DNA from 2 places in the Mucilaginibacter sp. P4_D1 genome. Region 1 is predicted to be linked to the other one. Evidence: riboswitches for the same ligand, from Rfam matches in the RefSeq annotation. Region 1 holds a riboswitch; the other holds the start of a gene.
The links. Region 1 has a riboswitch for S-adenosylmethionine ahead of AC1DV1_RS06415 (peroxiredoxin family protein). Riboswitches for the same ligand answer to the same signal wherever they lie in the genome.
Positions count from the first base shown of each region.

Region 1 (7,613 bases):
TAAAAGCTAACGCGTTTGCCTTTTACCAGCAAATTTATGACCCGGCAGCTTTAAAACAACAGCTCATCACTGCTTATGCAGGCAGCCCAAAATTCCAGGAGGAATTAATTTAACCTGCTTTTATGGAAATAATATCAATAACAGAAAATCATGTTGATGATTGTGTGAAAGTTTTTGTGGATGCCTATAATTCTCCGCCCTGGAACTGCAATTGGACTGCTGAAAAAGCAGGCGCATACCTTTCAGAGCTTATAAACAATACTAATTTTATAGGATTTATAGTATATGATAATGATAATGCCGTTGCTGCAATTTTAGGACACAAAAAAACATGGTGGACTAACGACCAGTTGATGGTTGATGAGCTTTTTGTAAGCAAAAGTGCTCAAAAAAAAGGATACGGAAAAAAACTAATGTCCTATTGCGAGGAATATGCTAAGGAAAACCAAATTGAACTATTGGCATTAATGACCAATAAATACCTGCCCGCATTTGATTTTTACGAAAACCTGGATTTTATCGCTGCCGACCAATATGTTTTTATGTTTAAGCAGTTGTAAATTGTAATTTTCACAACCAAAGGTTTTATTTTTTTTAACCAGGTAATAAAAAAATATTTTTTATCGCAATTCCTTTAATTTAAAGAAGTGTAGCATTGTATTTGTTAGGCCATAACAAAATACTGACCTATGGAACATAGCAATACTAATTTGAGCAGATCTTTAAACCTTATTGCCGATTATTTTCTTTTAAACCTCTCATTAATTATCGTTTACAGCGTACAACACCAAAATTATTTTAATTGGGTAAGCGATAAAAGTTATGTGCATGTAATTCTGATATTCAATTTGGTTTGGCTACTGGCGGCCAATATCACCAATTTATATCAGCTGCCAAATCCTGGTCACGTTTACAAAAAAACGGTAAAAGCTTATATTGTATACCTTGTCCTGGTATCATATATTATTATGTACCTCAATACTATCGAGTCCTATAATACCAATAGCAGATACATTTTAGTGTCTATGAGTTTATTTGGCGTTTTATTGGCCGGTTGGAAATTGTTTTTCTTCAAAGGCCTTGTGCATCAATCCGTTTTTAACAATGTTTCAAAAACAGCTGTTATTGTTGGTGACGGACGGGCAGCATTTGAGCTCCAAAAACGGTTTAGGAATGACCCGTCATTGGGCTACCAGGTTTTAGGGATCTTTAACGACAACCCGTTACGTAGTAATTTCGACCATGCATATATTGGCGAAACCGTTGATTGTATCAATTTTTGCAAGCAAAACAACGTAAGTGAAATTTTTTGTGCACTACCCTTTTCGCAAAAAAACACGATACAGAAACTGATCAAAGAGTCCGACAAAAATATGATCAGGTTTAAACTTATTCCCGAGCATTACGAATATTTTCAGGGGGCCTTGCTATCGCAAAGCTTAAATAAAATCGACGCGTACGCCATACGTGTTGAACCACTTGAAAACACCATGAACAGGATTGTGAAGCGGCTATTCGATATTGCATTCTCACTATTTGTTATAGTTTTTGTTTTGAGCTGGCTGTATCCTATTATTTATTTGCTTATTAAGTTAGAGTCAGCCGGGCCGGCAATATTTGTACAACCAAGGTCGGGTCGTAACAACGTTACTTTTAACTGTTACAAATTTAGAAGCATGCGCGTTAATAAAGATTCCAATTCGCTGCAGGCAACAAAGGGCGATGCGAGAGTTACTAAAATTGGTGCCTTTTTACGCAAATCAAGTCTTGATGAAATGCCGCAATTTTTTAACGTGTTAATGGGGGATATGTCGGTAGTTGGGCCAAGACCTCATATGTTAAACCATACCGAACAATACGCAAAATTAATTGATCATTTTATGGTGAGGCATTTTATAAAGCCAGGTATAACGGGCTGGGCACAGGTGCGCGGGTTTCGCGGAGAGACAAAGCTGGTAGAGGATATGGAGGCGCGTGTAGAAGCCGATGTTTGGTATATCGAAAACTGGAGCTTAGACCTTGATATGAAAATTATATTTTCAACCTTCTTTAAAACCGTAATTGGTGACAAATATGCCTATTAATTTGGCGATGACCATTTAGGTAAACTAACCTTCGTTATTATTGCGATTACTCGTATGATTTCCGGTAAACGGATAAATCAGAGAGTTCTATCTCATCTTTTTGATGAAAACTATGTATGAAATGGTTCCCTGATTAAATTACAAAAGCCTGCAAATTATTGATATGCAGGCTTTTGACGTGGATTTCAGCGGGGTGAATGGGAGCCTGTTAGAACATCTTGCGGCGATTCTGGCAATAATCAAAAAGGTTACGGAAAATAAAAACAAGCAATGGTCCGATTGGTTGTTGTTTTTATTTCCCAATAGTTTTAAGGCAAGGTGGTACAGTATTTTGGGATGTCTATTTTTGGTGTTTCCAAAACCTGCCTTTTCCTTCGGCTATCCATTCTAAAGCTTCATCTATTCTTTTTTGTCGTGTTTCGTCGGTTTTGGCATCGGTAATCCAAACTATATATTCCTTGCGGAAAGAGTTGGATTTGCTTTCAAAAACTTCTTTTGCTTTTGGGTTAGCCACTAATGCGGCCAACAAATAATCGGGCGTTTGCAGTACTTTGGGTTTGTCGGCTTCTGGTTTCTCTCTTTTTATCCTGATACCTTTTTCGTTTAACTGTACGGCTTCTTTAAGCATGGCTATAAATTCGTTGTCCGGCGGTAGGTCCTCTATTTTACTGACCTTCCCCAAGAATCGTTGGATCGGCTTCAAGTCCTTGTTTGCCTTCAAACGCGGGTCAGTCATCAATTCGGCCTTCAAAAACGTAAAAGAGCAATGGTTTTTATAGGATGCTACTACACACATGTTATCGCTGTTGTACTCAAAATGGGGCAGGCTCCATTTTATCGCCTCTACTACATTAGGGCAATTTTCATGAATAAGGCGGCGCCAATGCTCAAGTATGGGTTTTGCAAAATCTTCCGAGTTAGTTATATAAGCATCCACCGCAAGGTTATAGTTCATAACGTTATTTAATTTATGGTAGCAAAAAAACTTAAACTTACGCAGAAGATTTGGTCGAAAACTTGGACAAACAGGTCAATTTAATCACTTGCGTTGTTTCCGGAACTCCGAAGGAGACAAGCCTACCTGCTTTTTGAAAAATTTGCCAAAATTAGCAGGGTCTGAAAAGTTGAGTTGATAGGCAATCTCGGCAATCTCAAAATCGGTGTATTGAATGAGCGATCTGGCTTCGGTGGCCAGGCGTTCGGCAATAAAAGTAAGTGCATTTTTGCCCGAAACATGTTTGACAGATTGGGAAAGATGATTGGCAGTAACCGAAAGCATAGCTGCGTATTCCTGCACGGTGTGTTTATTGATATAATGGTTATCAATTAACTGAATAAATTTACGCAACAGGATTTGTTGCGTTGTAGCCAGACGAATGTCTTTTTTCTTTTCCAGCGCAAAGTCTTCCAGGTAGTAGAGTAAGCCGAGCAACTTTACCCTTGCTTCCATATGTTGTGTTTTAGCCGATTTTTCGTAAGCGGTAAATACAGATTCAAAATGTGGTGCCAATCGTTTAAATGTGGCGTGGTCAAACTTAAACAGGTTAGTATGTAACACGTCAAATAGGGGGAATTGCTGTTGAAAGTTTGGTTTGAAGAATGAGAAGCATTCCGGCTTAAAATAAATCACATAACCCTCCAGGGCATTGTTATGAGCAAAGCTATACACCAGATTGGGCGAATGAAAGACGAGATACGACTCAGGATCATGAATGGTCTGATCGCCATAGTTAACTTCGATCTTACCGGAATTGAATAGCAGGGCGAAAAAATAAAATGAACGTTTAAAAGGTGGCCGGTATATTTGTCGGTCCTGATCGAGTGGCTTTAACCTCAAACAGTAGAAGTCTGGATCAGTTGTTCGTCCTGGCCATGGAATAGAGGCCAAAAAATCATTGATTTCTGTGTAATAAGGAAGCGTGATTTTTATTTTCGCCATAAAATGCACCACAAGAGGGTTGATCCTAAAATAGAAAAAGAAACTGTCTTCAGCTACAGATCACGAAAAGATTCACCGCCTGGAACCGTTAATAATGGTATATTATATAGTTTTCACCCTTGTTCACGGCAACATCTCGTCAAAAACGTACAAAGAGATTTAGAACATGTCGATAGCTTCTGTCCATGTTATGAAATACGAAAACCCGACTAATGCCAGGTTTGTTGGGTTTGCGGAGAGGGACCGAACAACCGTCGATTGTTTTCTTCTCCATATCAGAAGAATTATATTTTGAAAATCTTTACGGGAGAAAGCTTCGGTATATACATTAAATTGCGGTGGGATGCAATGTCTTACGGTTTTGGTATTTCATACTCACCCCAATACCCTATAGTTTTTTGAACAAATTACAATGCAAATGTCGTTGTAATAAGTCTCTATTGAAAACAATTAATTCTATAATATCTATGGATTTAATAGAATTAATTATATATTTACAACGCCTTAGCTTTTAATGCTCATTCGACCCAAAAAGGGGAGTGCATTTAATATTCTTAAGGCAAGCTATAGTCAGGTAAACTTAATCATAATGAATACGCTTTATAACCAGTTTTTTCATAAGAGCAACTTAAATTGTAACGCTATCTTAACGAGTTGTTGATTCATCAGTCGCAATTTTATACATAGGATACACTCTACAAAACAATTTACTTTATGAGAAAAATTATACTGGCAGCCATAACTATTACATTAAGCAGCACAGTCTTCGGACAGATACTTACCCCTGTAAAATGGTCATATGCTGCAAAAAAGGTAGATAATGACCAGGCTATCGTTTTCATTAAAGCAACCATCGATAAGGGCTGGCATATTTATTCGCAGCATTTGGCAGATGGGGGGCCGATAAAAACTACCCTTAAGTTTGCCGCTAATGAAAGTTACACCTTATTAGGGAGCACAGAAGAACCGAAGGCACTAAACAAGTACGAAAAGTCATTTAGTATGAATGTTCAGTACTTTGAAAAGTCTGTTATATTTCAGCAAAAAGTAAAGCTTAAATCCGGGCAGGCATCCGTTAGTGGTACCGTGAACTTTATGGTATGCAGCGATAAGCAATGTTTACCGCCAGACGATGTAGAATTTAGTGTACCTGTAAAATAAAAATATAATATAAGCCAAATCATATAAAAAGCAGCACGATAGCCACCAATCGGTCTGTTAAAATGGTAATCGCTTTTAAACGCGTTATCATTATTAATAAAACTAATACCATGAAACCAAAGTTTACTTTATTTACAAAAGCCCGAAAACAGCATGGTGGCACCCCTGGCTGTTGTTACCATAATTGCTAACGCTTTACATTCCAGGTTTAAAAAATATTGAGCAAGATATACATCCTGGCTGTACTAAGTGCGTTGCTTTGCTATGGTGGTAATTCAGGCGTGTGCTGTACAGTTCAGGATGTTTGTCGTTTTACAAGAAAAAATTAAAAAAGACATACAAAACTTAAAAATATTCTACTAAATCTATAGATTTTATTGTATTTATCATATTTGTTGTTATCTTTACACCATTCTAATTAACCCCACCATTAATTAGTTGATTTATAAAGAATAAGGGAGAGGAAGTCTCGATGATCTTATAGCAACTTTTCAGCAGTCTGAAATAAGTGCTAAACTTTTTCCGATAGCAATTATGCCGCCGGAATATAAATTAACTAACAGTCATGAACACACTTAACAGCCATTACCCACAGCTACAACCCGCGGCCATCAAACGATGTTGTTGCCTGGTTCAGTACGTTTTCTGGTTTTAACAGCCGGATACCCTAAAAATTTATAGTGTTTTTTCAAAGGCTGTAAAGCCCAATGGATAACCTATGCCCAAATTTCCGGCATCGCATCAATTAACAACAATTAAAACTTATACAAAATGAAAACTACAAACTACTTAACCAAAACAAGGCTGCTATCTGCCGCTTTATTGCTCAGCGGGGTAAGCGTGTTATCGGCCCATGCAACCCCAAAGCCTAAATTTATAAAAGAAGGAAAATGGCGCGGCGAATTTACCGTAAGCGAATCAAAGGTGCCTTTTAATTTCGAGCTGAAGGGAAAGGATGCCGAGCATGCTGTTTTCACACTCATCAACGGCTCCCGCAGAGATAATTTTCATGTGAAATCAATTGGTACGGATTCTGTATATATCAAAATGAATACCTATGATGCCGCGCTGGTAGCCAAAATTCAGGATGATGGCTCCTTAACCGGCGAATACCGTAGCCTGGTACCGGGTTTCAGGGGCAACTCATTACCATTTACTGCAGAATATGGTAAAACCTACCGCTTTGTAGAACCCGGCAAAGATGTAGCCCCTAAAGCCGACCTGACCGGTAAATGGGAAATCAAAACATACAGTAAAGAGGCCGTTCCTGCATCTATAGCCTTATTGAAACAAAAAGGGAACAAGCTTACCGGTGTGGTAATGACCGTTGTTGGTGACACCCGCGAACTGGAAGGTACCGTACAAGGCGATGAGTTTGCGCTAAGCGGCTTTACCGGCCCAAGTCCGTTCATTATAAAAGGTAAGATCAATGCCGATGGCTCCATCAGCGGCGAAGAAGGTTTTGGCATCTATAAAAACCTGAAATTTGATGCCGCCAAAAAAACAGAGGTTGAATTACCTGATCCTTACAAACTCACATTTTTAAAAGAAGGCTATAAAAAACTTGATTTCTCATTCCCTGGTATCGATGGCAAACAGGTTTCCTTGAGTGATAACAAATACAAAGGTAAAGTAGTAATTGTAGAGATTATAGGTACCTGGTGCCCTAACTGTACCGATCAAACCGTGTTTCTATCCCCATGGTTCAATAAAAATCATCAGCGCGGTGTAGAAGCCATTGCATTAGGTTTTGAACAGAAGGACAGCCTGGAATATGCCAAATATACCTTGGGCAAGCTGAAAGAAAAATACGAAATCAATTATGATATCGCTTTTGGAGGGCTGGCCGATAAAAAACTGGTATCGCAAAAGTTGCCTGCTTTGAATAAATTCATTGCCTTCCCAACTACCATCATCATTGATAGAAAAGGCGATGTAAGGGAGATATATACCGGTTATACGGGCACCGTGACAGGTAAGTATCACGAGGATTACGAGAAGAAATTTAATAAATTATTAGATGAGCTTATTGCCGAACCGGCCCCGGAAACAGCCGCTATTGCAAATCCATCAACCCACCCAGGAAATTAACATTAACTGATCTTATATAACTAATCAAATGAAAACCATCAACTTAATCACTTCATTCAAATGCCTGTCTGTGGGCTTATTGTTTAGTGGCGCAGCGGCGTTGGCTGCGGATAAAAAAACGCCTGTAAAGTTTATCAAACAAGGGCTATGGCGCGGCGTATTTACTGTGGCCGAAACTAAGGTGCCTTTCAACTTTGAACTAAAGGGAAAAGATGCCGGGCATGCTGTATTTACACTGATTAACGGAAGCCGCCGGGACAATTTCCACGTAAAGCAAATTGGTAAAGACTCCGTATTTATCAAAATGAATACCTATGATGCCGCCCTGGTGGCCAAAG
Region 1 covers NZ_JBFUIJ010000004.1:218,376-225,988, forward strand. The annotation lists gene AC1DV1_RS06385 (glycosyltransferase family 4 protein) at 1-113, shown strand, start outside; gene AC1DV1_RS06390 (GNAT family N-acetyltransferase) at 123-560, shown strand; gene AC1DV1_RS06395 (undecaprenyl-phosphate glucose phosphotransferase) at 690-2,084, shown strand; gene AC1DV1_RS06400 (YdeI/OmpD-associated family protein) at 2,425-3,039, opposite strand; gene AC1DV1_RS06405 (AraC family transcriptional regulator) at 3,124-3,921, opposite strand; gene AC1DV1_RS06410 (protein-disulfide reductase DsbD domain-containing protein) at 4,738-5,184, shown strand; SAM riboswitch class I at 5,625-5,738, shown strand; gene AC1DV1_RS06415 (peroxiredoxin family protein) at 5,956-7,275, shown strand; gene AC1DV1_RS06420 (peroxiredoxin family protein) at 7,304-7,613, shown strand, end outside.

Region 2 (7,613 bases), on a different contig from region 1:
CCCCTATACTCAATCAGGGATGGTCGTTGTTTGTCCTGTCAATAGCGGCTGTATTGAGCGTATTATTAGTAATACGCATCGTTCGTGTTGTTCCTAATAAAAGCTATGCGCTGCTACTTAGCGTTTTTTATTTGCTTTCCATATTGTTTTTTGGGTACAGTTTTTTAAAACAGGCCAACATCTCCTATGAGGGAAGGCATTTACGTATAATCGGCTTGCTGATAACACCGGGCATTGTTTACCTGGTAAGTTTAAGTAAGCTGCCCGTTAAAATTGGATTTGGTTTGCTTTGCCTGTTTATTACTGCTTTAAGCATTAGATATTTTGCCCCCAGTTATTATCAAAATGCAACCAAAAATGCCAGGGGGACATCCGGGATAGCACAGCTGTTTATTGATCAGCCATCGTTAGATCAGATCATGGAACTCGATCGTAAAAACACCAATGCTATTTTTGTATTCATCAGCCCCGACCTGGGTTTGGAGATAAACCATAACCGCTATGTGATATTAGATCCTATTGGCCCCGACGTAAAAATTGAGTTTGACGACTACGTACACTACGGTCATGGCGGGCCAATTTTCATCATGTTGCCGGCAAGTTATATGGGGCCAAAATCAAACATTATCCGTAAATGTTTCCCGGGTTATAAGGGCTTTCATATGGATATGCTGAGTGACAAATATGTGCTGTATTCTGCTAAATAAGTTTCAATTTATATCAAAAAAATACAAAAAAATATAAGCTTTATACAGTTTTAGTCCAACTATTTAAAGCAATTTAAACACTTGCTTTATTGATCTCGGCCCAAAGCAAATCCTTCAATCCGGCCAGGTTTTTTTGAGCTACCGATGAAATAAAAATGGATGGCACACCCTCCGGCAGCTCCTTCTTCATTTCGGCCTGAAGTTCCTCATCCAATAAATCCATTTTAGTTACTGCCAGCACACGTGGTTTGTGCATCAATTCGGCATTGTATTCCTGCAGTTCATTCAGCAATATTTCATACTCCTGGCTGATGGTTCGGGTAGTGTCGGCAGGTACCATAAACAACAGTACCGAGTTACGCTCGATATGCCTCAGAAACCTAAAACCTAATCCCTTACCTTGCGATGCACCTTCAATGATGCCCGGGATATCGGCCATTACAAATGAGCGGTTATCGCGGTATGACACAATGCCCAGGTTGGGAACCAGGGTTGTAAAAGCGTAATCGGCAATTTCGGGCTTGGCGGCAGATACTACCGAAAGCAGGGTTGATTTACCGGCATTAGGGAAACCCACCAAACCAACATCGGCCAGGATCTTTAGCTCCAGTATATTCCAGTCTTCCTTACCATCTTCGCCGGGTTGGGCAAAGCGGGGAGTTTGCTGGGTTGGGGTTTTAAAATGCCAGTTACCCAGGCCGCCACGGCCGCCGGGAGTTAAAATACGGGTTTCGCCATCCTGGGTTATTTCGAAGATCACTTCGCCGGTTTCGGCATTTTTAACGGTTGTTCCCAGGGGTACCTCTAAAATCTCGTCTCTTCCGGTTTTGCCGCTACGTAATGAACTGCCGCCCGAATCACCATCGCCGGCAATAACGTGCTTGCGGTATTTAAGGTGCAGCATAGTCCATAGCTGGGCATTGCCTTTAACAATAACGTGGCCGCCACGACCGCCATCGCCACCATCGGGGCCACCTTTTGAGGTCAATATATCACGGTGTAAATGCGCAGAGCCCGCCCCTCCGTGGCCACTGCGGCAACAGATTTTCACATAATCAACAAAATTGGAACCTTGCGACATAATTTTTCTCTTTTTGAGACCGAAAGTCCGAAAGTCAGTAAAGTCCGAAAGTTTAAGAATTTTGACGTTCCTAACTTTCGGACTTTACTGACTTACCGTCTTCCGGACTTATATTTAATATTAATCTTTTAACCAGGCTTCGATAATGGCATGTATCTGGCCAAAAATCTCATCAACCGAGCCTATACCATTAATGCTTTTAAATTTATCCTGGTTTTTATAAAAACCGGCCACTGGCGCCGTTTTATCATTGTATTCGTGAATGCGTTTGCTAATCACTTCCGGATTGGCATCATCAGGCCTGCCCGAATCTTTACCACGTAGCAATAGGCGGCGCAATAATTCATTATCATCAACCTCAAGCGCTATCATTCCGGTTATTGCCGAATGCTTGCTGGTTAACAGGCTATCCAAAGCTTCTGCCTGTGCAACCGTGCGGGGGAAACCATCAAAAATGAAACCCTTACCGTCTTTATTGCTATCCAGCTTATTGCTGATCATACCAATTACAACCGCGTCAGGAACCAACTTGCCATCATCCATCAACTTCTTTGCCTCCAACCCAAGTTCTGTTCCTTGTGCAATTTCGCCACGTAAAAGATCGCCGGTTGATAAATGGATCAATCCATATTGTTCAATAAGCTTTTGTGACTGAGTCCCTTTCCCGGCTCCGGGAGGACCAAACAATACCAGGTTTAGCATGCTCGTTATAAATTAAAAGCCTTTCGGTACAACACAGAAAGGCTTAGGATTAACTTTGTACCTGTATGGATTAAACCCATTTAAAGGCAAATTATATGTGCACTCGAAGGGAGTCGAACCCCTAACCTTCTGATCCGTAGTCAGACGCTCTATCCAATTGAGCTACGAGTGCTTTTCGAAACGGAATGCAAAGATAGAATTTCTTTTCAATCTCTCACATTTTTTTTTCAAAAAACCTGTAACTCGCAGTTTTACATGGCCTTACTTTCCTCCGTAAATCAGGTATTTGTTTTATATGTTTAATTTTTTACCCGGATATCGCATATAGAACCAATTAAACAAAATTGGGGTTACCCCTTTTGCGGCATGAACCGGAGATAGATAGGCCGGTGTAGCTTAGCCTGGATGAGTCGTGACCATCGTTCAATACCACTATTCATTTCATGACAATTAAATTATATAATGTCTATGTATTTAGTAGAATATATTATATATTTGCATCACTAAACAGTTCTTTAATTTAATTATCAAGAAAGACGGAGGGAAAGGCCCTGTGATGTCTTAGCAACCTGTAAGCCCAATTGTTATAAAGGTGCTAATTCCTGTTCGCCATTTAAGTGGCGGAAAAGATAATGTATGTTACGTTACTTACAGCTATATAGCTGTGCCATCATATCGTTATCGCCCAAATTTCTTGTTTATTTAAATTCCAGTGCTTTTAACCCTGCATTATAAAAACGCAGTTAAAAATTTACGTTATGAAAATTAAACAGCTACTCATCACCTGCTCCTTATTAATAACCGGCTATTTGGCCGTTGCGCAAACCACAACGCCTGCTCCCCTGCCTGCATCAATTGACCGGGGTTATATTGTTAAAACCGGCGAGCAAGCGCCCGATGATTTTAAACTGGTACTGGCCGATGGCACCCAAACTTCACTAAAACAGCTTCGGGGTAAGATAGTTATCCTGCAATTTACCGCAAGCTGGTGCAGCGTATGCCGCCAGGAAATGCCTCATCTTGAAAGAGATGTATGGCAGGCTTATAAGAACAAAGGCCTGGTACTTATCGGCGTTGATAGGGACGAACCGCTTGAAAAAGTGCAACATTTTCAGCAGGAAATGAACATCAGCTATCCGCTGGCGCTTGATCCTGGTGCCGATATTTTCGGGCGCTTTGCCAACAAAAAAAGCGGTGTAACCCGCAACGTGGTTATTGACAAAGACGGCAAAATTGTATACCTCACCCGCCTTTATGATACCCAGGAATTTGCATCGATGCTAAAAGTAGTTGATGCGCTGGTTAACAATAAAACTGCATCTGTAAACTAATTAAAAGCTTAAAGCAGAAGGCATAAAGCTCAAAGTTTCGGGTTTCAAAAACCTCTTTAGTCAAATTCTTATATTTTGAGTCAAAACGGCACTATCTACTTAATACTACTATCTATATATCAAATTGTTATGAAAACAACAAGAACACCTTTTCCAAGCGTATTCCCTGCCAGCAAATTCGTACCGTTCTCCCTCGCTTCTGTTTACCTGTATATGCAGGGTATGCGTTGTTGCTGTTAAATAAAGGCAACGGTTATTAGCCACGGGTCCCCTGCTGCAGCTGGCCGCCTCTGCTTATAACCAACACAATCAACAATCAATTTACCGGTACTATAAATTCAACAGCAGGCATTGCTATGCCCAAAATGCTGATGACCGGCTTTGCTATACCGGCAATAAAAACTATTAATCATTAACCATCATGTTAAAAAATTACAAATTTCTACTGGCACTCCTGTTGCCATTTTTTCTCATCCAAACAGTTGCGGCGCAATCTGTTAAAATAAGCGGCACGGTAACCGCTAAATCCGATGGCTTGCCATTGCCAGGTGTAAGTGTAGCTGTAAAAGGCACCACTAATGGTGCACAAACCGGCGCCGATGGCAAATTCAGCCTGAACGCCAATGTTAACGATGTGCTTAAAGTTTCCTATCTCGGTTTTGCAACGCAGGAAATTACGGTAAAGCAAGCCGAAACCAACCTGCAAATTGTACTGCAGGATGCACCAAACTCCCTTAACGAGGTGGTGATCACGGCGCTCAATATCTCTAAAGATAAAAAGACATTGGGCTATTCGGTTCAGGGATTGAAATCAAAAGATATCTCCGAAGCCAAGGAAACCAACCTGGTGAACGCGCTGGCCGGTAAAATTGCCGGTGTGCAGGTTACCAACAGCCAGGGCGATATGGGGTCGTCTCGCATCATTATCCGCGGCGAAACTTCGATAGGCAATAACAACCAGCCCTTGTTTGTGGTTGATGGCGTTATTGTTGATAACAGCCAGTTTTTGGGCACCAATGGTTCAAGAGATTTTGCCAACGCCATAGCCGATCTTAACTCCGAGGATATTGAATCGGTAAGTGTGCTTAAAGGGCCAAACGCGGCGGCGCTTTACGGTTACAGGGCCGCGGCGGGTGTTATCCTTATTAAAACCAAAACAGGTAAGGGCACAAAAGGGCTTGGCGTTACTATCAACTCCAACACCAGCTTCTCGACCGTAAACATCCTGCCCGATTACCAGAACGAATACGGCCAAGGATCAAATGGCAAGTTTAGCTATGTAGATGGTAAAGGCGGCGGCGTTAACGATGGCGTTGACGAAAGCTGGGGCCCCGCGCTTGACGGATCGCTTATTCCGCAGTTTTACTCCAACGGCCAGGCTGTTCCGTTTGTGGCCCATCCGGATAATGTAAAAAACTTTTTTAATACAGGCGTAACCTTAAATAACGGTGTAGCACTGGCAGGCAGCAGCGATAAGGCTGACTACCGCTTATCGTACAATAACCTGCACCAAACCGGTATTGTACCTAACACCTCGCAAGGCCGTAACTCGTTTTTGCTTAACTCTACCTTCAAGCTTAGCCCTAAGTTAACGGTTACAACTATTGCCAATTATATTAAAGACGATGCCGATAACCTGCCCGGCGCCGGCGGCAAACGTGCAACCAGCACCATGCTACAGTTTACGTGGTTTGGCCGCCAGGTTGATATCAGCCAGCTTAAAAACTATAAAGATGCTAATGGCAACACCTTTAACTGGAACAACAGCTATTATAGCAACCCTTACTGGCTGGCCTATGAAAACACCGTAGGGCAACACAAAAACCGCATTATAGGAAGCGTTGAACTAAATTATAAGATCATCGAAGGCTTATCGGCCAATTTCCGTACCGGGACTGATTATTATAACGACAGGCGCAAAATTAAAGTAGCTTACGGGACCAACGGCACCCCATTTGGATCATACGAGGAAGATGCCTACACCGTAAACGAAACCAATACCGAAGCCAGGCTGCAGTACACCAAAAAACTCAATAACGATTTCTCGTTAGATGTTTTGGGCGGTGGTAACATCAGCTCCATATTAAATGAGCAAAACGACCAGATAGCACCTAAACTGGCAGTAGCCGGTTTGTACACCTTAAGTAACTCGCGCGATCCGCTGGTATCATCCAACTATTATGGCAAGCTTAAAACTTACAGCTATTTTGCATCGGCACAAATAGGTTTTAAAAATTACGCCTTTATTAACCTTACCGGCCGCAACGATTGGTCGTCAACCCTTCCGGCGGCCAACCTATCCTACTTTTATCCTTCGGTCAATGGCAGTTTGATACTTTCAGAGGCACTTGATATTAAAAGTGACATTTTAACCTATGCCAAACTACGTGGCGGATGGTCAAAAGTGGGTAAAGCTACAACCCCTTATCAACTTATCAATTACTATAATTTTACCGCTCCTTTTGGTTCAAGCCCACAGCAAAGCCTGGGCACTGTTGATTTGAACAGCAAGCTAAAACCGGAAACCACCACATCGGCCGAAGCCGGTTTTGAGCTGGGCTTTTTCCAGGACAGGGTTCATTTAGATGTAAGCGCATACAATACCAACAGTATAAACCAGATTGTTACCGTTGACGTAAGCCCATCAACCGGTTACAGCCAAAAACTAATCAATGGCGGCAGCATCAACAATAAAGGTATTGAGGTGCAACTGAGTTTAACACCAATAAAATCAAAAGATTTTACCTGGGATATAACCACCAACTATTCGCTTAACCGCAGTAAAGTAGTTAAGCTGGATGATGAAGGCCGCCTGCAAAGCATCATATTAGGAAGCGACCGTACCGTGCAGGTGTTAGCCGCCCTTGGGCAGCCTTATGGTACCCTATATGGCAACGCCTACACCCGCGATGCATCCGGGCAAATTGTTATAGGCGCCAATGGCACACCGGTTATCAATCCAACCAAACAATACCTGGGCAAATTTACACCTAACTGGCTGGGCAGCATCAATAACAGCTTTACCTACAAACGCATTAACCTTGGTTTCCTAATTGATGCAAGGTTTGGCGGATCTATCTATTCAAACACCAACCGCACGGGTACCTATACCGGCGTGCTGGCCTCTACCCTGCCGGGCCGGGGTACTGCAAACGGCGGTATCAGCTATTATTACCCGGGCAACAATACATCGGCAACCGCGGTACAAGTTAGCGGCAGCGCTCCCGCAGGCGTAACGGTTTACAATGATGGCAAGATCTTTAAAGGCGTTAAAACCGATGGCACCGCCAATACAACCATATTACCTGCCCAATCATACTACAAAGGGTTTACCAATGTTGATGAAGCTTTTGTTTACGATGCATCTTACATTAAACTGCGCGAGGTTAAACTGGGTTACACTTTCCCTTCAAACTGGGTAAAAAGCGTCGGCCTGCAATCGGCAACCTTATCTGTTGTTGGCCGCAACCTGTGGATAATCCATAAAAACGCGCCAAACATCGATCCTGAAACCGCCTTTAACAACGGCAACGGCCAGGGTCTGGAAGACCTTACCCTGCCAACCGTACGCAACATTGGCTTCAACATCAACCTTAAATTTTAATAACCATGAAACTTAAATATACAACTATCATATTATCAGGCGCGCTGTTATTATCGGCAGCATCGTGCAAAAAAGACCTGGTAGATATTAACCAGAACCCTAATAACTCGCAAACGGCACAGCCCGATTACCTCCTTACTGCAGCAAGCAAGGTTACTGCCGATACGTATTGGGGCACCGCCAACAAC
Region 2 covers NZ_JBFUIJ010000006.1:175,742-183,354, forward strand. The annotation lists gene AC1DV1_RS08590 (hypothetical protein) at 1-707, shown strand, start outside; gene obgE (GTPase ObgE) at 781-1,788, opposite strand; gene AC1DV1_RS08600 (adenylate kinase) at 1,909-2,490, opposite strand; tRNA gene AC1DV1_RS08605 (tRNA-Arg) at 2,589-2,662, opposite strand; SAM riboswitch class I at 3,012-3,126, shown strand; gene AC1DV1_RS08610 (peroxiredoxin family protein) at 3,249-3,821, shown strand; gene AC1DV1_RS08615 (SusC/RagA family TonB-linked outer membrane protein) at 4,243-7,425, shown strand; gene AC1DV1_RS08620 (SusD/RagB family nutrient-binding outer membrane lipoprotein) at 7,431-7,613, shown strand, end outside.
Region 2: linked by a shared signal. The riboswitch ahead of AC1DV1_RS08610 (peroxiredoxin family protein) and the one ahead of AC1DV1_RS06415 (peroxiredoxin family protein) in region 1 are both predicted to bind S-adenosylmethionine.